One region of the Lysinibacillus sp. NPDC093712 genome, then DNA from elsewhere that is predicted to be linked to it. Evidence: a T-box and tRNA genes for the amino acid it is inferred to sense, from the RefSeq annotation. Region 1 holds a T-box; the other regions hold tRNA genes.
What was found. A T-box is a leader RNA that pairs with one kind of tRNA and senses whether it is charged. The one in region 1 lies ahead of argS (arginine--tRNA ligase), so its partner is inferred to be a tRNA-Arg.
Positions count from the first base shown of each region.

Region 1 (7,113 bases):
CGTTAAATCATAGCAATAACCAATTAACGTCGGAATAACGGCGCTCATCATAAATCCCCCGGACAGCACCATTGATGACCAGCTATTGGCTTCTTCATTGTTACGTGCTTCATCCAATGGTAATAATAAACCGATTGGAAACAATCCACTGAGCACTACCCCTATAATGAGGACAGCCACCCATAACATTAATCCTGTTGCTATCCATAATAATGCAAAACCGATGACCCCCATAATGGCTAATGTTAAAAGCCAACGAATGCGACTTCGCCATTTTTCCATTAGCATCGGTACGACAATATTTCCGATCATTTGTACGATAGATAGAAATGTAAGCATCGAACTAGCAGCAACAAGTGAAAAGCCTTTATCTTGTAGCATTGGTGTTAGCCAAGACATCATAGAGAAAAAGAGCGATGTTTGCAGACCAAAATAAAGTAAAATCGTCCACGCTCGACCGTTTTTCCACGGATTACGTGCAGTTTCCTTTTCAGGATATTCTCCTTGTACAGACTGATGACCTTGTTTGTTTTGGATAACAAGCAACCAAATCATAAGAGCAATTACTGCAAGCACTGCCCAACTACCAAGTGCAACTGTCCAATTTTGATGAAAGCCATTGTAAAATGATACTGTTAATGCCGCACTTAATGTGGCACCTGTTCCAATACCAAAAGAATACACCCCAACAACTGTAGTAAAGCGACTCGGGAATTTTTCTTTAATAAATGCATTTAACATAGGACCGATAATGGCAATAGCAAACCCTGCTATAAAACTTGTCACGACTAGCAATGCATAGCTTTCTTTTAACAACCGTAATCCATTAGCAAATACAAGCAGTGCTAAAAGCAGTGCAATAGCAGACTTCGTACCAAGACGTTTTTGTAACGGAACAGCAAGTGGTGCAAACAGTCCCATACAGAACACTGGAATGGATGTCAGTAAACTCATTTGTGTATTGGATACTTGTAGCGACTCTATTAACACATTAAACAAGGGACCAATCCCTGTTACAGCAGGTCGCATATTGAGGGCAACGAAAAATATACTGACAATAGCGAATACTATTGAAGTCGTCCATTGTTTATTATTCATGCGATTAATACCTTTCTTCACGCCAAATTCATTATTTCTCTTTCAACCTGCACCTGATTAACTTTCGTCGTTGTCAGACATCTGATTTCTTATATTATTTTTACCATTTTTTCTGCATACAGTCAATATTTCGGTAAATTACATATAAAATTGCTCAGTTCAAGAAAATAACACTGTACATTATAATACAAACAACATTACATATTTTTTGGTGCACTAATACCTAAAAGTGCTAACGATTCTTCTAGCATGATTGCTACACAATGACATAAAGTTAAACGAGAACTTTGTAGATCATCATTCGATAAAATCTTATTATTAGCATAATATTTATTAAAAGCGCGTGCTAATTGTAATGCATATTTAGCAACTAATGACGGATCAGTTTGTTCATAAGCATCTGTAATAACGCGAGGAAATTGTTCTAGTAATAGAATGACTGGCCATGCTTGCACGCCTAATGGTTGATAAGTCATTTCCTCAAGTTGAACATCAGCTTTATCTAAAATTGAGAAAATACGAGCATACGTGTATTGAATATATGGACCTGTCTCTCCTTCAAAATGCAGCATTTGCTCAATTGAAAAATCAATATCATGTAAGCGATAATTTTTTAAATCATTGAAAATAACTGCACCGACACCTACTTGCTTAGCAACCTGTTCTTTATTTTGTAAATTTGGATTTTTCATTTGAATATTTTGTTTTGCCGTCTCTATAGCTTCAGTCAACACGTCATTGAGTAAAACAACCTTTCCTTTACGTGTTGACATTTTTTTGCCCTCTTTTAAGATCATCCCAAAAGCTACATGACTTAAATCTTTTGCCCATTCATAACCCATTTTCTCCACCACATTAAATAACTGTTTGAAATGCAGCGTTTGTTCATGTCCTACAATATAGAATATTTTTTCAGGATGATACTGTTGTATACGATAAAAAGCAGCTGCTAAATCACGTGTTGCATATAGTGTCGCGCCGTCTGTTTTAGTAATGATACAAGGAGGCATTTCCTCTAATTCAACAACATAAGCACCTTCTGATAATGTCAGCAACCCTTTTGCTTGTAATTCATTTACTACATTTTGCATTTTATCATTATAGAAAGCTTCGCCATCGTAAGCATCAAATTCAATACCAAGAAGTTGATAAAGTGTCATGAATTCTTCCAATGAAACATCTCTAAACCATTGCCAAAGCTTAAGTGCCTCATCATCCTTATCCTCTAACGATTTAAATGCAGCTCGCGCTTGCTCAATTAGAGTAGAATCTTTTTCTGCTTCTTCATGAAACTTTACATAAATTTTCAATAATTCTTTAATAGGCGTAGCTTTAATTGTCTGTTGATTTCCCCAATGTCTATAAGCAACAATTAGTTTTCCAAACTGTGTTCCCCAGTCCCCCAAATGATTAATGCGAATGGCTTTATAGCCATTTTTCTCAGCGATATTGGCAAGTGCATTCCCAATGACCGTTGAGCGCAGATGACCCATTGAAAAAGGCTTCGCAATATTAGGAGAAGAAAAATCGAAAACAACGTTGCCTTTATTTAATGGGCTCGCTCCATATAATTTTTGTTCTTTCATTATATTGCTTAGTATTTGTTGGGTAATGATGTGTTGATTTAAAAATAAATTGACATATCCGCCGACTATTTCAATCGACTGAATCAAATCACACGTTAAATTTTTTTGAATATCAGATGCAATTATTTGAGGAGATTTTCCGAGCTTTTTAGCCAGTTTAAAACATGGTAAGGAACAATCACCAAGGTCTACATGTTTAGGTTTTTCAAGTAAATTTTCAATGTCTTCTACTTTCACTTGATATTTAAGCGCTATAGCAATACTTTTCGCAATTTGTAAATTCATTTGTCCATTTCCCCCTTTTCCAAAATAAAAAAAGCCCTCGTCTCAATAAGAGACGAGAGCATAGATTCCCGTGGTACCACTCTAGTTGCCATTATTATGACCACTTTCTATTGATAACGAGGTGACGCCCCGATATTCTCTACTGACATTTCGAGAAACTTCTCCAAAGTGCGTTTCATTCATACGGTCTGCATTAGGCTTCCACCATCCCTAATTCGCTTAGCAGCACAAAATGAATTACTTTCTTTTTCACAGAATTTAGCAATTATTGATTTTGGAATATTCTATATTATCCAATCTTGAAAGTCAACTTCAACATTATTTTTTCTTCTAAAATGAGTATTTGTATCTTTATTCAGTCATAATGAACAACTTGTACTATTCATTGCTCTATTAGTTACAGAACTATTATCGGTAAACGTTGATGTCATAATGTTTATAGACTATGGAACATATTTCATGATATACTAGAGCCATTGTGAAAAAAGGAGGAACTTGCATGATTCAAGTAAGTAATGTAGGTCTTCGCTATGGCGATCGTAAACTATTTGAAGACGTAAATATAAAATTCAACCCAGGAAATTGCTACGGTTTAATCGGGGCAAATGGGGCAGGAAAATCAACATTCCTAAAAATTCTTTCTGGTGAAATTGAAGCACAAGAAGGAAATGTATCAATGGGTAAGGACGAACGTTTATCTGTCCTTAAACAAAATCACTTTGAATACGATGAGCATACTGTGCTTGATACAGTTATTATGGGTAACAAACGCCTATATGACGTAAAAATTGAAAAAGATGCAATTTATGCAAAAGAAGATTTCTCTGATGAAGATGGCATGCGTGCTGCTGAATTAGAAGGTGAATTTGCGGAGCTAAACGGTTGGGAAGCTGAATCAGAAGCAGCAACATTATTAAACGGTTTAGGCATCTCAGATGATCTTCACTATATGTTAATGGGGGATCTTGAAGGTTCTGACAAAGTCAAAGTATTATTAGCACAAGCATTATTCGGTCAACCAGATGTATTATTACTGGATGAGCCTACCAACCACCTTGACTTAAAAGCGATTCAATGGTTAGAAGAATTCTTAATTAACTTTGAAAATACAGTAATCGTCGTATCCCATGACCGTCACTTCTTAAACAAAGTATGTACACATATCGCGGATCTTGATTTCTCAAAAATCCAATTATATGTGGGTAACTATGATTTCTGGTATGAATCTTCTCAATTAGCGCAAAAAATGGCGCAAGACCAAAATTCTAAAAAAGAAGAGAAAATTAAAGAATTACAAGCGTTTATCGCTCGTTTCTCTGCCAATGCGTCAAAGTCAAAACAAGCAACATCACGTAAAAAAATGTTGGATAAAATCGAGCTTGATGACATTCGACCTTCTAGCCGTAAATATCCATTCATCAACTTCCAAATCGGTCGCGAAATCGGTAATGATGTATTAACAGTTGATGGTCTTACAGCAAGTCAAGACGGTCAAACGTTATTTAAAGACATTCGTTTCTCAATGAATAAAGACGATAAAATCGTGTTACTTGGTAGCCCTATGGCTAAAACAGCTCTCCTTGATATCTTAATGGAAGATAAAGAAGCTGATGCTGGTACATTTAAATGGGGTGTTACAACATCTCAAAGCTATTTCGAAAACGATCATGATAAATACTTTGAAGGTTCAGAAAAATCATTAGTAGAATGGCTTCGTCAATATTCACCTGACGATGAAACAGAAAGCTTCCTACGCGGTTTCTTAGGTCGTATGCTATTCTCTGGTGAAGAAGTAAAAAAATCCCCTTCTGTATTATCTGGGGGAGAAAAAGTGCGTTGTATGCTTTCAAAAATGATGCTAGCAACAGCTAATGTCATTTTACTAGATGAACCAACAAACCACCTTGATCTTGAATCAATCCAAGCACTAAATGAAGGCTTAATCCGCTTCAAAGGTGCCATGATTTTCACTTCTCATGACCATCAGTTCATTCAAACGATTGCCAACCGTGTCATTGAAATCCGTGAAGATGGTTCAATTTTAGACAAACAATTAACATATGATGAGTTTTTAGAGTGGAAAGATAGCCAAGGCTTAAACTAATCCATTCTTAAATAAAACCTCCCCCACTCGCTTGGGGGAGGTATTTTAATTATAAACATTTAAAAAAACGGCAAATACATCCATCATGTATTTGCCGCCTGATACTATTTTTGCATTTCTTTCGTTGGTCCAAGTACACCTGGTACTGGTAAGCCAGCTTGACGTAATAATACTGTCATTTGTCCACGATGGTGTGTTTGGTGGTCAATTAGTGCACGTAATAATACACCTCGAAGGATTGGTCCGTTAAAACCGTTCACTTCCTCCAGTAAGTCTTCATTTGAAAGCTTGGCAGCTTCCTCTTTAATACTATTAGCTGTCTTTTCATATGTCGCTACAATTTCAGCTGCTGTAGATGGAACAGGATCTTCTTGTCGAATCATTGGCACCTTTAACCCTACTAAATAGCTAAAATAGCCTGCCGCGCCAACTAAATGCCAGCCTAACCAGCCAAGTGAATTATGACCTTCAACAATGCTTTGATCTAGTGTTTCATCAGTCATTGCTTTCAGTACTTTAGTAGTTCCTTCTGCTGCAATCGTCCATTCACTTAGAAAATCGTCTACTTGTCGATACATATTATCGCCCCCCAAATTTTAACTCCTTCTTATCATAGTAAAATCCTAATTGTATCGCAAGTTTCTATTATTAAGTTTACATAAAAATATTATTTATTTTCCTCTTTACTTCGATTGTTCTAAATTTCAGTTGATTTTTACCTCTCTTTCCTCAAGTTAAAGACTTTGCCCATATTTTTGTTAAATCATGTATAATGGGCTACAACTTAAACTAATAGAAAGAGGTATTTTATGTTTTCCCCATTAAAAAAAGGCGATACAATTGGCATTTACTCGCCTTCAAAACCAGCTTCAGTTATTGCCCGCGCCCGATATGAGCGAGGAAAGGCACGGTTACAGGCACTTGGCTTTACAATTAAAGAAGGTTCATTAACTGGCATGAATGATATTTATCGTTCTGGCACACCTAAGGAGCGCGCCCAGGAGCTCAATGACCTATTACACGACCCTACAGTGAAAATGATTTTACCTACAATGGGTGGCACAAATGCAAATAGTATGTTGCCTTATATAGATTATAAAGCGATTCAACAATCTCCCAAAATACTAGTTGGTTTATCGGATGTGACAGCAATTCTCCTTGCCATCTATGCTAAAACCGGCGTACCAGTATTTTACGGACCCTCTGTTGCATCTACATTTGGTGAATTCCCACCATTTGTGAATTACACAGAACAATATTTCATCGATCTCTTTATGCAAACTGTACCTATACCATATGAAGTATCGATTCCCCCTATTTGGACAGATGACCGAGTCAATTGGCTTGAAAAAACAGAAGAAAAAACGCAACATGATAACTATTGGATAACTGTTCAACAAGGTAGTGCCGAAGGTCGTTTAATTGGAGGCAATATCAATACGATGTATGGCTTTATAGGAACCCCCTACTTCCCTCAAATTCAAGAAGACGATATTTTATTATTAGAGGATACATCCAAAACAATTGCTGTCGTGGAAAAAAACTTTGCTATGTTAAAGTTACATGGCTACTTCGACAAAATTGCAGCGATTATTTTAGGTAAGCATGAGCAGTATGATGATGAAGGAACTGGACGAAAACCTTATGATGTTTTAGTAGAACAGCTGGACGGGAATCCTATACCAATTTTGGCTGAGGTGGATTGTTGTCACACACATCCACTGCATCCATTGCCAATCGGCTTACGTGTTAAAGTAGATGCAACGAATAAACGCATTTTGTTGTTAGAAAGCTGGTTCTCTTAATATTCGTATATAGGAGTCCTTTCACGTATACTTAAAGAAAATTGCTAAAGGAGTTTGATAGTATTCGAATCTTATTCTTATTTTCTCTAGCAATAATACTTGTCGGCTGTACAACCAATCCGAGTACCAATCCACAGCCTAGCCATTCGACTAATACTGATGAGCAAAACGATAAAGAACAAGCAACTAATCAACCATTCAGTAGTCTTCTCGCTTCCTATTTCCCACCGGATGG
Region 1 covers NZ_JBNNUU010000001.1:1,129,414-1,136,526, forward strand. The annotation lists gene ACQKNX_RS05900 (CynX/NimT family MFS transporter) at 1-1,098, opposite strand, end outside; gene argS (arginine--tRNA ligase) at 1,296-2,969, opposite strand; T-box leader at 3,015-3,231, opposite strand; gene ACQKNX_RS05910 (ABC-F family ATP-binding cassette domain-containing protein) at 3,469-5,073, shown strand; gene ACQKNX_RS05915 (DinB family protein) at 5,178-5,651, opposite strand; gene ACQKNX_RS05920 (S66 family peptidase) at 5,883-6,878, shown strand; gene ACQKNX_RS05925 (hypothetical protein) at 6,920-7,113, shown strand, end outside.

Region 2 (6,700 bases), on a different contig from region 1:
TTTATCCATTTCTGCTGCGCACTCTACCTGAATCAACGTAAGGGTTGTAATAACTCCCCAAATATTTGAATTAAATCCTAATTTAATTATTTTTTCTGCAGCTAATTTAAACTCTTTATCTCCAATTAAATTTGCTATAGTACTTGCTATAGCTATGTAACCATAACTAGAAGTTATACCGTTAGTGATACATTTATTTTGGGCTGCTGTAAATTCTGCTGTTGGTCTCATTAAATGCCATCCACAAGCTGCAGCTCTAGTACCAATTTGAGGTTTTTCAGAAATATCGATTTGATTTGTAGTGACAAATAACCCCTCATCCTCAATTTGTTGCATAAACCCTTCATAATCATCGTACTTACTCAATACATTTTCAAAAACCTCTCTATTATACCCTAAGAAATAACCTTTTTCGTTAGTAACTACACCTGTCTCATAAATTAGCTCTAAGGAATCTTCCATTAATGCAATTTCTTCTTCTAAGTTCTCGCTTTCATCGTATTCTCTTGCACTAGTGTTTTCAGTAAATACCCCTAGAATAGAAAACATAGCGATTGCTACTACCATAATAATTTTAAATAATCCATCTTTGATTTTTATTGTCATATTATAACTCCTAAGTAATATAATACCATTTCATTTTTTGTTTTTCAATGGATAATTAACTAAGAAAAATAACGTAGAAATAATTATTGCAATAAAAATTTTTATTAACAAATTTAAATTTGTTTGTAGCTGCATAATGAGTAATAATGCTACAAAGAAAAAAACAGACGCCCAAAGCACTCTATTTTTTATTATATTTTTTTTACTACTCAACTAAAATCACCTCATTTTAATAAAATATTTACTTAATTAATTTTACACCAATATATGGAATATATGTATTTTAACAACTTTAATTAGTTCTTAACACTATATTTTTATAAATAAATGTAAATAACACTTCTAAGCTAAAATTCTTATTTGTTTTAGCGAAAAGCCTCACTTTGTTAAATGTGACTTCTTGTTTTCTTATCTACGATAATATCGACCTAGCTTCTTCTTCCCACCACACCATTTTTCAATAATTTGGTCTGTTTCTAAGTTCAATAAATCCATTACAAATTTACCTTCATAATTTTGTTCACTTGGTGACCACATAATCACGTAAAGAACCTTTGCATCGACACTAGTGGAACTCATAATAAGGTTTCAGCTAATTCTTCCATCGCTTTTCTGTTTATAACGACGAGCTATTAACAAATGCTCGAACTGATCACAGTCATCAATGGTCAGACATTGAATTCAGGAATTTTGTTGATTCTTTCAAGGAAGTCGCTAATTTACTTAATATTGATGGAGATGAATATTGGGTAAATAAAGCTTTATCTTCTGACAAAGAATAATGAAACTACCTGTTCAGTTTTTCTGAGCAGTTCTTTCTATCTTAGAAAATAGGTCTTACCGTCCAATCATTTGCCAATATATCCTATGCTTTCGGATTCCAACGTTTGCCGGGGATATACTTTTCACCAACCTGACCTATATAATCTTTTGAGATATGAACTATATAACAATCATCAGTATTAGTTGGTTGAATTCTAAAATGTTCAAAACCTTGTATTTCTCTTGTTATAAACAGCCCTTCATTCAAAGCAATCCTTGTTGCTTCCTGAATGTTCACATTCTTCACCCCCATCATTTTTTTAAATCCTAACGCTTCTGTAGCTACACCCATGTAACGTCTCGTCTCTTAAGAGAATTATCGACCTCTTAATTCATCTAAACTTACTTCCAATGCATCTGCTATTTTACACATAATCTTAAATGTTGGATTTGGTTTCTCATTATTTTCAATCATTTGTAAAGTTGAGTCATTTACACCAGATAATTTTTCAAATTGGTATCGTGACAACCCTCGACTTTTCCTAACCTCTTTTAATTTAAAAATCAATATACAGCACCTCCAATCCTTGAATAGCACATTATATTGTGTTATTTTAATTGAAAGCACTTGACCACTATTCACACGTATTAAAAGAAATGGAAAAACGCGATGAAGAAATTGCAATTAACATTTATTCATCCTAATTTTTTGTTCACCTTGTTTACATTTTGTTTACCTAATATAAATTTTATATGATATTCAATGCGATACTCGATATCTTCCTGACAAAGTAAAAAACGCCTAAAACCCAGTATTCTCAAGGTTTTAAGCGTTTTTCTTTTTGGTTTAAAATCGATCTACGTTTTGCTAAAAACGTCCCAGGAGGGATTCGAACCCCCGACCGACGGCTTAGAAGGCTGTTGCTCTATCCTGCTGAGCTACTGAGACAACTACGTTTCTTTGAATTTAGGGATTCGGTCAAATTACGTTCTTAGACCGAAAGTATCTTTGAACCTATAATACCATTAAAAAATATTTCCAAGAAGATATTCTCACTTTCTGCCAATAATACCTTCTTTATAATACGAATTAACTTGTAATTTGCTTATGTCAGTTACAAAACTAGCTGCTTTTTTTCTCGTTTTTCTATCTTGTAATCTTGTATGCAACGGTCTTAAACTTGTCCCAACGCTTCCAATTCCCAATCCTTCTCTAACTTGTTCTGAAATATTACCATTAAAACTACTAGTAATTCCTATTATAGTACCAGTAAGGGCAATACCTAAATCTAATAACTCGAAAGCTAATCCTTGCTGTCCTTCTATTAATAGCCTCTCAATATCCGATGGTGTATTTTCATTTACTTTATAATTTGGTTGATTAATCATAACATCTACTAGCTTTTGAAACTCTTTTAGTTTTTGTTGATATGATTGGGTATTTCTTAGTTTAATTATATCTTCTAATTGAATATCTTCAATTTTCATAGGAATCTTTAATTCAATAAATTTCTTAATTGAATTACTTGTTTGTATTATTCTCTTGGAATAGTAAGGACTTCGAACTATTCTTTTTTTATTTTTATGGTCTTTCATATCAGTAATTATTGACATATCATTTTTATTAGCTATTTCATCAGCTAAAATTGACATATATAAGTTTCCGATATCTTCGTGTATTATTACACCGTTTTCAGTTCTTTGGGCGAAACCATTTTCCAAACAATACGTTTCTAATTGATAACTAAACTTGGAGCTAAACAGCTCGAAATTTTGAAGATTCGGATTCCTCCATGTTTCATAAAGCCCATAATCTATCCTGTCACGTTTTGAAGCCTTAGCAAAAACACTATTCAATTCAGAGTCTATTTTGGTTAAAGCCATTTTAGTAGTCTCAATTCTTTCATCAAAATTCGGCCTATATGAAACGAGTAAATCAGTCTCTCTTAATATTGTTTGATGGACTTGTGTAAGCTGTATATCTGCATCTTCTGGAACTATAGTATTAATTTCAGTCATATATAATAATGCAAATTTTAGCCAGCTTTCATCCTGAATAAAAAATGATGGATAATATAACAATCTCTCCATATGTTAATCCCTCTCTCTATCTAAATGTGTATCCTAATGTCTATGTTGACCAATAATTTCTTTTAATTCTTCAACACTTAATACTTCATCTTTTTTTCTATGTATCATTCGGTGACAGTTAGCACATAGTGGAACTAAATCTGTTTCGGGATTTATCTCAACCGCTTCTTCTAATGTGCTTAAAGGTTTAATATGATGTACCTCGATGAAGTCTTTCCCCCTTTTACCATAAACTTCTTCAAAGTTAAATTCACACGCAAAGCATTTAGTGCCATGTTTTTTAATCGCTAATCTCCTATTCTTAGAATCTCTTTCGTAACGTTTTCCATAGTAATATTTCACATTACCTTCTATGCCATGACCTTCTTCAACTTCTTCAGCTTCAAGGTCAGAATTAATCGTATTTATTAACTCACTATCATCTAGAATTGTTAACAAACAGACTGAATCTTCATAACCTTTGCCCTGCTCTCTTAATATTTCTATAACTTCCTTTAATTCTTTACCTTCAAAGATTCCTTTATAATCTGCTTTCATTCCCAGATAATGAAGGATACCCATTGATTGATAACCTTTGCTTTTCTGTTTATCTAATCCAAGAACAACTTCGTCAAGCTCTCTATGTTTCAAGCCATTAACAATATGTTCAAAAATAACTTTTGCTTTTAAATAGTCTTCATAGTCATTAAATTCTCTTTCTCGACCACTTGGTTGTAAAGATGGTAAATCGAAACTTATATCTTCTACCTCATAACCAAATTCACTTAATCTAGTTTTAGCAGTCTCCAACTCTTCTTTAGTAAACAAAGGTTTAAATTTCTTTTGTAGTATCACAGCTTCAGTTGATAAATCTAATCTGTTAAGTTCCCATAATTTCTCAAACCCTGTAGAAGTTCTATGAATCAGTTTTTTTGCTACAGTGTACCCACCTTCATTTGCTATCATTTGATTAAACTTAGTAGGATTGTATCCAATACTTTTAGCACTTTTTGCTGCTTCTAATAATGCTTTATGTAATTCATTTTGCAATTGCTTATTTTCTTCTACTGCCATACCTTTCCCCCTTTAATTTTCAGATGACTCTAAGAGATTTTTCAAGTTACTTAAGATAATTATACCTTTAATTCAAGTACAGTTATATAATAACAAAACGAGATAAACACATAGTTTATCCCGTTTAATTGCTACAGATTACACTTCATCAAGTTGTTCACTTAAAAATGTACTTAAGCTCTAACTAAAATATTACCGATAAGTTCCAAGTGATGTTTTATTGAAAACCGCTTTAACATCCCTAGCCCCGGGAAATTACCGTTATGGTGACACGCTAACAATTCATTCAAACCTTGAGTGTTGATTGTCGGTGAACTATTTTCGTTATACCATTCAATAAACTTTTCCAAAGCTTCACCAAATTTACCTGCTTGGTCTGCTCGGTTTTCATTAGAATCAGAAACAAAATGTCTAATTCTTAAATGATTTTGATTGTCAGGGTATAAAATATGAATAGCCACTGCTTTAGCACCAAATCCACTTTCTGTATACTCTTCGCCCACAATAGAGTAATCTGCAAACCCTATAAAACCTTCCTCTTCATGATATAAATGTTCTGCTGAAAACCATTCATCTTCATGATTCAAATACTCAGCATTAGGTGTTCTTTTTTCAAATGAATCCTTTAAAACTATTCCATTATTATTTGCAAATCTTCTTCTAAAAGGGGTTTCATCTGGTATAAAGTTAAATTGAGCTTCTAGCTCTCCAAATAATTGGTCATAAGTAATTAAATTTCTCAAATCATTATGGAAAATAGCTACATTCTCAAGTCCACCACCACATCTCTCAACAATTTGTGGTAATTCATCTAATGCATTATCAGACTCTAAATGATATCCAATTATGGCATGTGAATGACTCATAACTTCTAAAACCTCTTCAAGTTGTTCTCTATTTTCTGTCAAATCATCAACGAATGTCCCAACACTTGGATTCATTATTACAATTACATGGCGATTACTATCTAGTAGACCACTAAGTGTGTTCACCAACTGTGTAGAATACTTCACTGGCTCAATAATAGGTATTATATCCTCGGTTAATATACCTACTTCGTTTAAATCTCTTAAGGCAAAAAGTTCATGTTGCTTCCCACGTAAAAATGGATAATACACTCAAAATCCCCCTTGTAGATTATTTAAGAGCCTTTCAAATTTTTCTTTATTAAGCTGCGATTGATATACTAACCACCTTAACTCTAAAGGCACTCTATTTAGGTATTCTACATCATTCTTGTTTTTCCTCCCTAATAATATATTAAATACCAATTTTTGAGCTTTTATTAGTTCTATCTTCTTAAACATACTCAGATATGTTGCATATTTGAATATCGGTTTTACTTCTGGTACATTATCAAATTGTTTTTCAATTAACCCCTCATACTCATTTTTTCTAAGAAGTTGAAAAAGGCTTTCGTGACTTAATTTACTGTAGTCCTCAGTAGCTTGTTTCCTAACACTTATTGCATTTTTTTGAGTTAAAACCATTATTCCTACATTAGTGTCTTTCGTTAATCGATATACTTGATAGTAATAATTTTCAGAAGTTAAAACATAGACCATCGAAAAAACTTTGTAATAGTCCTCAATCTGATAAATAAGCTTATCTAACGTATCTAAGTCAGTTTTAATTTCAATTACAAATGATTTTTTCCTATTGATTAAAGCAAAATCAGCTTTCGATTTATTAATTTCTATTTCACTCATTGCAATTGAAGTATTTAAACTATAAGTACCTAATAAATACTTATTAAACAAAGTATTTTTATAAAAAAATTCATTTCTATAACTAGTAGCCAACTCTTTATACAATTCTTCTGACTTTTGAATGCCATCTAAAAATTCTTCAGCTACCTGAGGTTTAATTAGCTCAATCACAGTTTTTTTATTGAACCACTCGTTAAACCTACTTTTATCCATAATTAACACTCTCTCATTTAAATTTTTACTATATTAAAGATATTAGCATTATAGTTTATACCTTTTCTCTCTCAACGGTTTTTATTTTACAAGTAGTGATTACAAAAAATTTTAAATTTTTTTTTTGATTAATCTCGTATCGCTCCATTTTCCTTTTGGTGTGGTTGTAGTAGGAGGCTTGAATTCTTCATTTATTATCATCAATATATCGGAAAACACCCCCTACCTGAACCATGCCATGCACCACTTGAAATGGCTCTTTGACA
Region 2 covers NZ_JBNNUU010000002.1:802,973-809,672, forward strand. The annotation lists gene ACQKNX_RS11500 (hypothetical protein) at 1-606, opposite strand, end outside; gene ACQKNX_RS11505 (hypothetical protein) at 1,015-1,185, opposite strand; gene ACQKNX_RS11510 (hypothetical protein) at 1,472-1,720, opposite strand; gene ACQKNX_RS11515 (helix-turn-helix domain-containing protein) at 1,745-2,011, opposite strand; tRNA gene ACQKNX_RS11520 (tRNA-Arg) at 2,244-2,317, opposite strand; gene ACQKNX_RS11525 (hypothetical protein) at 2,422-3,459, opposite strand; gene ACQKNX_RS11530 (HNH endonuclease) at 3,493-4,512, opposite strand; gene ACQKNX_RS11535 (sce7725 family protein) at 4,686-5,630, opposite strand; gene ACQKNX_RS11540 (sce7726 family protein) at 5,631-6,434, opposite strand.
Region 2: it has a tRNA-Arg gene. The T-box ahead of argS (arginine--tRNA ligase) is inferred to sense a tRNA for this amino acid. The anticodon was not compared.

Region 3 (7,113 bases), on a different contig from region 1:
CAAGACATACTAAAAACTGTAACAAACTATACAATTCAGGAGGCGTTTTTTTTGTCACAATCTTTTTATAATGAATCAAATGATGCAACAACACCTAACCAACAACAAAGCCTAAATCATGGTGGCCACGAAGTTATGGACATGCATGAAACAATTGGCGAAATTATCGCTGGACTAAACCTATCCATTATTTTACGTCCGCAAGTAAAAGATCCAGAACTACTTAGCATTTTGGATAATCAATATAATTTCACGCTCGGTATGTACAATACGATTGTGGAATCTTTTAAAACAGGGCATGATCCTTCAGTTCCAACTGGTCGCTATGAAATGCAGACAGGGAACAACTTCCAATATGGCATTAAGCCCTCTCAGCCGAAAAAGCCAATGCAAAATGCAAGTGAGATAAATGATGAAGTTATTTCCGGCTTCTTACTTGGTGCACATAAAGGCTCAGCTAAATGTATGACTGCAGCAGCGACAGAAACAACAAATCCAGTTGTCCGCCGTGTTGTTGCTGATAGTATTCCCAACTGTATCGAGATGGCATACGAAGTATCTATTTACCAAAATAAGCATGGCTATTATCAAGTGCCACAATACACGCAACAAGATATGCGTGCAATGCTTGATGCCTATGCGACAACTACAAATCCCCTCCATTAAATGCAAAAAAACCATTCATCGCTTTCGCTTTGAATGGTTTTCCATTTTCATTATAGAACTTTTCCTAAAAAGGCTTTTGTACGCTCATTTTTCGGGTTACCAAAGATTTCTTCTGGCGTACCTTCTTCTACAATATAGCCACCATCCATAAACACAACACGATCCCCTACTTCTCGTGCAAAGCCCATTTCATGTGTCACGACAATCATTGTCATTCCTTCAGATGCTAGATTTTTCATAACATCTAAAACTTCTTTCACCATTTCTGGATCAAGTGCTGAAGTTGGTTCATCAAATAAAATAGCTTTAGGTTTCATCGCTAATGCTCTTGCAATCGCTACGCGTTGTTGTTGTCCACCTGAAAGCTGCTCAGGATAGTTGTAAGCCTTACTATCTAGACCGACTTTTTGCAGTAGCTCATGGCCTAGTTTCTCTGCATCCGCACGATTCATTTTACGAATTTGCATTGGAGCCATTGTTACATTATCAATTACATTCATGTGAGGGAACAAATTAAATTGTTGGAATACCATACCGACCTCTGCTCGTATAGCATTAATATTCGTTTTTGGGCCATTTACCTTCACATTCTCAATATAAATTGCACCATCAGTCACTTCTTCTAGCATATTAATGCAACGTAAAAAAGTACTTTTTCCCGATCCTGATGGTCCAATAACACAGACAACTTGCTTTTCGTGTATTTCATAATCGATACCCTTTAACACTTCTAATTTTCCAAAGTATTTGTGTAAGTTTTCAATTCTAATCATCTTGCTTCTCTCCCTTCTGCTTTACGAGGGATATAGCTATTGCTAAATCGTTTTTCGATAAATGCTACTACTTTTGTTACCACATATGTTAATACCAAGTATAGTAATGCGGCTACAATATACGGTTCCCAGAAACGGAAGCTCGCACCTGCCACAACTTTACTTGCATATAAAATATCTGGCGCTGCAATAACCGTTACTAAAGAAGAGTCTTTTAATAATGCAATGAATTCATTACCAAGCGGCGGAATCATCCGTCTAAAAGCCTGTGGTAAAATAACTTTTTTCATCGCTTGATTGTGTGTTAGGCCAAGCGAACGCGCTGCTTCCATTTGTCCCTTATCAATGCTTTGAATGCCCGCACGGAATATTTCTGCATTATAGGCTGCACAGTTTAGTACAAGTGCGGTAATACCTGACACCATATAGCCTAATGAATGACCAAAAATCGTTGGAATAACCGCTAAATGAATTAATAAAATTTGCACTAGCATTGGTGTCCCACGGAATAAATCTACATATAGTTTACATGGCCAGTAAATAAACTTATTTTTAGATACTTTCCCTAAACCTAATAGTAAGCCTAAAATAATACCACCAAAATAACCACTGAGCGTTAAGATGATTGTTATACCAATACCACGAATAAACATATCACGGTAGTTCCAAACTATGTCCCAGCGTAAATCAAAGATGTCCATTAGAACCCCTACTTTCCCTATCAATTTCTCTACTAAATACGCTAATAAATCAAATGAGCCGCTAGCATGATTAGGCTAACGGCATCATCCATTACTTAAAGTCCTTACCAGTAATTTCTTTTAATTTACCATTGTCTTTAATTTTTTGTAGACCTTCGTTTAATAGGTTTAATAATTCGGTATTGCCTTTTTTCACCATAAAGCCGTAGTATTCTTTTTCAAATGCATCATCTTCAATTACTTTAAGTTTTGCTTTTGGGTTAGCTTTAATATATTCGTAAATAACTGCATTATCGCCAATTGTTGCATCAACGTTACCGTTTAACATTTCTTGAATAGCAACAGGTTGGCTTTCGAATGCCATAATGTTTGTGCTTGCATCACCTTGTAATTTTTTTGCAGCCATATGACCAGTTGCATTTATTTGTACTGAAATCTTTTTATCTTTTAAATCTGCTAATGACGTAATATCTGAATCCTCTTTAACTACGATTAATAATTGAGATTCATAATATGGCTCTGTAAAATCAAATGAAGCCTTACGTTCTTCATTAATCGTAATCCCCGATGCACCGATGTGTGTTTCACCATTTTTTATTGTTTGGAATACAGGCTCCCAACCAATGTTTTCCCATTCCACTTTAATGCCCATTTCGTCTGCAATCGCTTGCAAAATATCGACATCTAACCCTACAATATTCCCTTTATCGTCAATCGATTCAAATGGTGCAAAAGTAGCCTCTGTACCTACCTTATAAACTTTATCCTTCCCGCCGCCACCAGAACCTGCGTCGCCAGATGATGCATCATCTTTTGCACCACAGCCAACTAGCACAAGCGTAAATGCTGCTACAATCATCAATAACGTCCAAAAACGTTTTTTCATAGTTTTTCCCCCTATACAATTAATATTTTCCGACTAATTCAATTTTATTAATTCGGAAATGTTAGACTATTAGGTCAATTATAGTGTCAATAGAGGTGATATACAATACGATTTCGTATAAAAGTGATTATTTTTTCATAATAATGAATTTTACGATACAGAACGTAGAGAAATTATGTAATAAAAACAATATCCGTGTCGAAAAATGTATACTTATGCAATTCTAAGATGATTTTTATGCTAATTTTAGATATTTTTGCCCACAAAAAAAGAATCCCCTCAGATGGGATTCTTCTTTTGGGCTAGCATGCTAGCCTCACGATCAGTATGTTCACTAAAAAACTTTTTGGAGTTATTGCTTTTGATGGTTTAGAAAGGAATAATTATGGGAATAATGCCTACGGGGCAGATTTCCACCATATTCCTCTCTTTCTCCACTAAGAAGGCTGCTAAGCTACTTATTAGGAGAATCGAGCTATAAAAATAAATCAATAAATCAGTAAATGGCGCCCTCGGAGGGAATCGAACCCCCAGTGCAAGAACCGGAATCTTACGTGTTATCCATTACACCACGAGGGCAATTGAACATAAAAAAAAAGTACTCACTCTTAGGCTTTACGGTAAAGCATCATGTAGATAATCCTCATTGTAGAAGCATACCTGCAAAATAGTGTACTGTACTTAAACATGCGACCTTTCTATTATACAAACGTATTACCCATAATTCAACTATAAATATTAATTTTTATGATGGATTTAATTTCTTAATATCAGCGTTAATATTTGACCTTCCCTGACTATAATGTGTATGATAAGGTTACAACTGAAATATAATGGATGATTTCAGTAAAAGTATTCGAATTTAGCTTTTTAAGGAGGATTTAACATGAATTTAATTCCTACAGTTATTGAACAAACAAGTCGTGGTGAGCGTGCTTATGACATTTATTCACGACTACTAAAAGACCGTATTATCCTATTAGGAAGTGCAATTGATGACAACGTTGCAAACTCAATCGTTGCGCAGCTTCTATTTTTAGAAGCAGAAGATCCGGATAAAGACATTTCTCTTTACATTAACTCACCAGGTGGTTCTATTACAGCTGGTATGGCAATCTACGATACAATGCAATTCATCAAGCCAAAAGTACAAACAATTTGTATTGGTATGGCTGCATCAATGGGTGCTTTCCTACTTGCTGCTGGTGAACCTGGTAAGCGCTATGCATTACCAAATGCAGAAGTAATGATTCACCAACCACTTGGTGGTGCACAAGGTCAAGCGACTGAAATTGAAATTGCTGCAAAACGCATTTTATTCCTTCGTGAAAAATTAAATGGTATTTTATCTGAGCGTACTGGTCAGCCACTAGAAGTCATCTCAAGAGATACTGACCGTGATAACTTCATGACAGCTGAACGCGCAAAAGAATACGGCTTAATCGACCATATTTTTGTACGTAACGAACGCTAATTAGAAAAAACCGTTAAGTCCATGCGACTTAGCGGTTTTTTTATGGGTGCCAGGCACTCAAACAATTCAGAATATTTTAAATTAAACTAGTGCCAGGCACTCAAATAAAGGCACTCAAATAATTGTGCTGAGCGGAAAGCGACGGCGATAATGATAAAAAACCTCTAAGTCCAGGTGACTTAGAGGTCTTTTAATTTAGTCTTCCTTTTCAATAAGAGCAGCTAATGATGTAACCGCTTGCTCTGCATCGCTACCTTCACTGCTTAAAACAACCTTTGTACCTTTAGCAATAGCTAAGCTCATTACACCCATAATGGATTTGGCATTTACTTTTTTCTCGTCTTTTTCAAGAAAAATATCAGCACTAAAACGATTTGCTTCCTGTACAAATAACGCTGCTTGTCTAGCTTGTAGTCCTAATTTTAATTTTACCTGGACTGTTTTCTCAGTCATTCGCAATTCTCTCCTTCACTACCGTTCATCTATTAGTTTTATATTACCGCACTTAGCAGTAGAAGAACAATAAGCGATTGCACTAGCTTTCTGTCTTTTGTATGAAAGCTTAACCGCCTATTTTTTCACCTCTTCTTAATGCATCTGCTATTTCGTCTATTTTACGCAATCTATGGTTAACTCCTGATTTACTAACCGTTCCACTTGATACCATTTCACCAAGTTCTTTTAACGTTACATCTTGATATTCCACACGTAAGCGTGCAATTTCACGAAGCTTTTCAGGCAGCTGATCCAGCCCTATTGAATTTTCGATAAAGCGAATATTTTCTACCTGGCGTAGTGCAGCGCCTATCGTTTTATTCAAGTTTGCTGTTTCACAGTTTACAATACGATTAACACTATTTCGCATATCGCGTAATATACGAACATCTTCAAATTTCATCATTGCTTGATGAGCTCCAACAATGTTTAAAAAATCGGAAATCTTTTCCGCTTCTTTTAAGTATGTCACAAAGCCCTTCTTTCGTTCAATTGTTTTTGCATTTAACTCGAATTCATTCATCAAATCCATTAATGCTTCACCGTGTTCTTTATACAAAGAATAAATTTCTAAGTGATAGGCAGACGTTTCTGGGTTATTTACCGAGCCACCTGCTAAAAATGCTCCACGTAAGTAAGCTCTTTTATGGCCACTCTTTTTAATAAGCTCTTTAGAAATCGTGTGATTGAATTGGAAATCATCCGAAATTATCGCTAAATCAATGAGTAACTCACGCGCCCCTTCTCGCACACGACATATATAAACGTTGTTCTTTTTCAAACGCATTTTTTTACGTACAAGTAGCTCGACGTTATAGGGATACAACTTCTTCATAATTGTGTAAAGCCTTCTAGCGATTGCAGCATTTTCTGTCTGCACGTCTAAACTAAGTTGCTTGTTAGCAAAAGATAATGAACCATTCATACGAATTAAAGCAGATACTTCTGCTTTCATACAATAATCGTCCGCTTCTACTTGCGTTAGCTCTTTTTTCGTTTCTGAAGCAAATGACATATTACGCCCTCCTTTCGACCTTTATTTCTATGTATATGTTCATCTTACCATATACAACAAGCATTCTTTAGGACTCTATTGTAGGCTCCCTTACTTTTTCGGTAAGATTTTTGCATAATCCACAAGCCATTGTGCTACATTTGCAGAATTATGGCGAACTGTCCCATCTGGTCGAATGGTTGCAATATCACGTTTAATAACCTCTAATCCCATACTTTCCAGCTTACCAACATCAAATGTTACGGGCTCCGCACATTCTTCTTTATATAGCTCTTTAACAGGGTGCGGAAGCTGTTCATCATTTACTAAAATAGCATCAATAAAAGAATCTCCAACATGCTTGTGAATAGCCTCAACATGGTCACCTGCTGTATAAGAAATCGTTTCACCTTTTTGGGTCATTAAATTACATACATAAATTTTTCGTCCTTTGGCTCTTACGACAGCTTCTCCAATTTCTTTTACTAGCAAATTAGGAATAATACTCGTATATAAGCTTCCAGGTCCAATTAAAATATAGTCAGCTCGATTAATTGCTCGTATTGCCTCCGGTAGCGGTTGCACATTGTCAGGCACTAAAAAAACGCGGTTAATGCGCTTTCCAGCAGTTGGGATTTTCGACTCGCCTTCAATAACTATCCCATCTTCTAACTCGGCATTTAAAGTAATTTTTTTATTAGCCGCTGGAATTACTCGACCATGTACTTTTAAAACTTTTCCCATTTCGCTAATAGCATGGCTAAAATCCCCGGTAATATCTGTTAATGCCGTTAACATTAAATTGCCAAGAGAATGACCATTTAAATCCTCTGATACTGAAAAACGATATTGAAACATTTGCTCAACGAGTGGCTCCACATCCGATAATGCAGCGATGACATTGCGAACATCACCAGGCGGAGGGATATCGTAATCATCACGTAAACGTCCTGAGGAACCACCATCATCCGCAACTGTTACGATTGCAGTGATATCAAACGGGTGATGCTTTAAACCACGTAGTAACGTAGAAAGGCCAGTACCACCACCTATTACAACTAGCCTTGTATGCTTTTTCCCCATTCACTCAATCCTTTCTTCGATTGATGTCACGGTGCGATATC
Region 3 covers NZ_JBNNUU010000007.1:57,664-64,776, forward strand. The annotation lists gene ACQKNX_RS20330 (spore coat protein) at 52-666, shown strand; gene ACQKNX_RS20335 (amino acid ABC transporter ATP-binding protein) at 717-1,439, opposite strand; gene ACQKNX_RS20340 (amino acid ABC transporter permease) at 1,436-2,140, opposite strand; gene ACQKNX_RS20345 (basic amino acid ABC transporter substrate-binding protein) at 2,232-3,026, opposite strand; tRNA gene ACQKNX_RS20350 (tRNA-Arg) at 3,531-3,605, opposite strand; gene clpP (ATP-dependent Clp endopeptidase proteolytic subunit ClpP) at 3,913-4,500, shown strand; gene ACQKNX_RS20360 (HPr family phosphocarrier protein) at 4,696-4,953, opposite strand; gene whiA (DNA-binding protein WhiA) at 5,063-6,010, opposite strand; gene ACQKNX_RS20370 (gluconeogenesis factor YvcK family protein) at 6,101-7,072, opposite strand; gene rapZ (RNase adapter RapZ) at 7,077-7,113, opposite strand, start outside.
Region 3: it has a tRNA-Arg gene. The T-box ahead of argS (arginine--tRNA ligase) is inferred to sense a tRNA for this amino acid. The anticodon was not compared.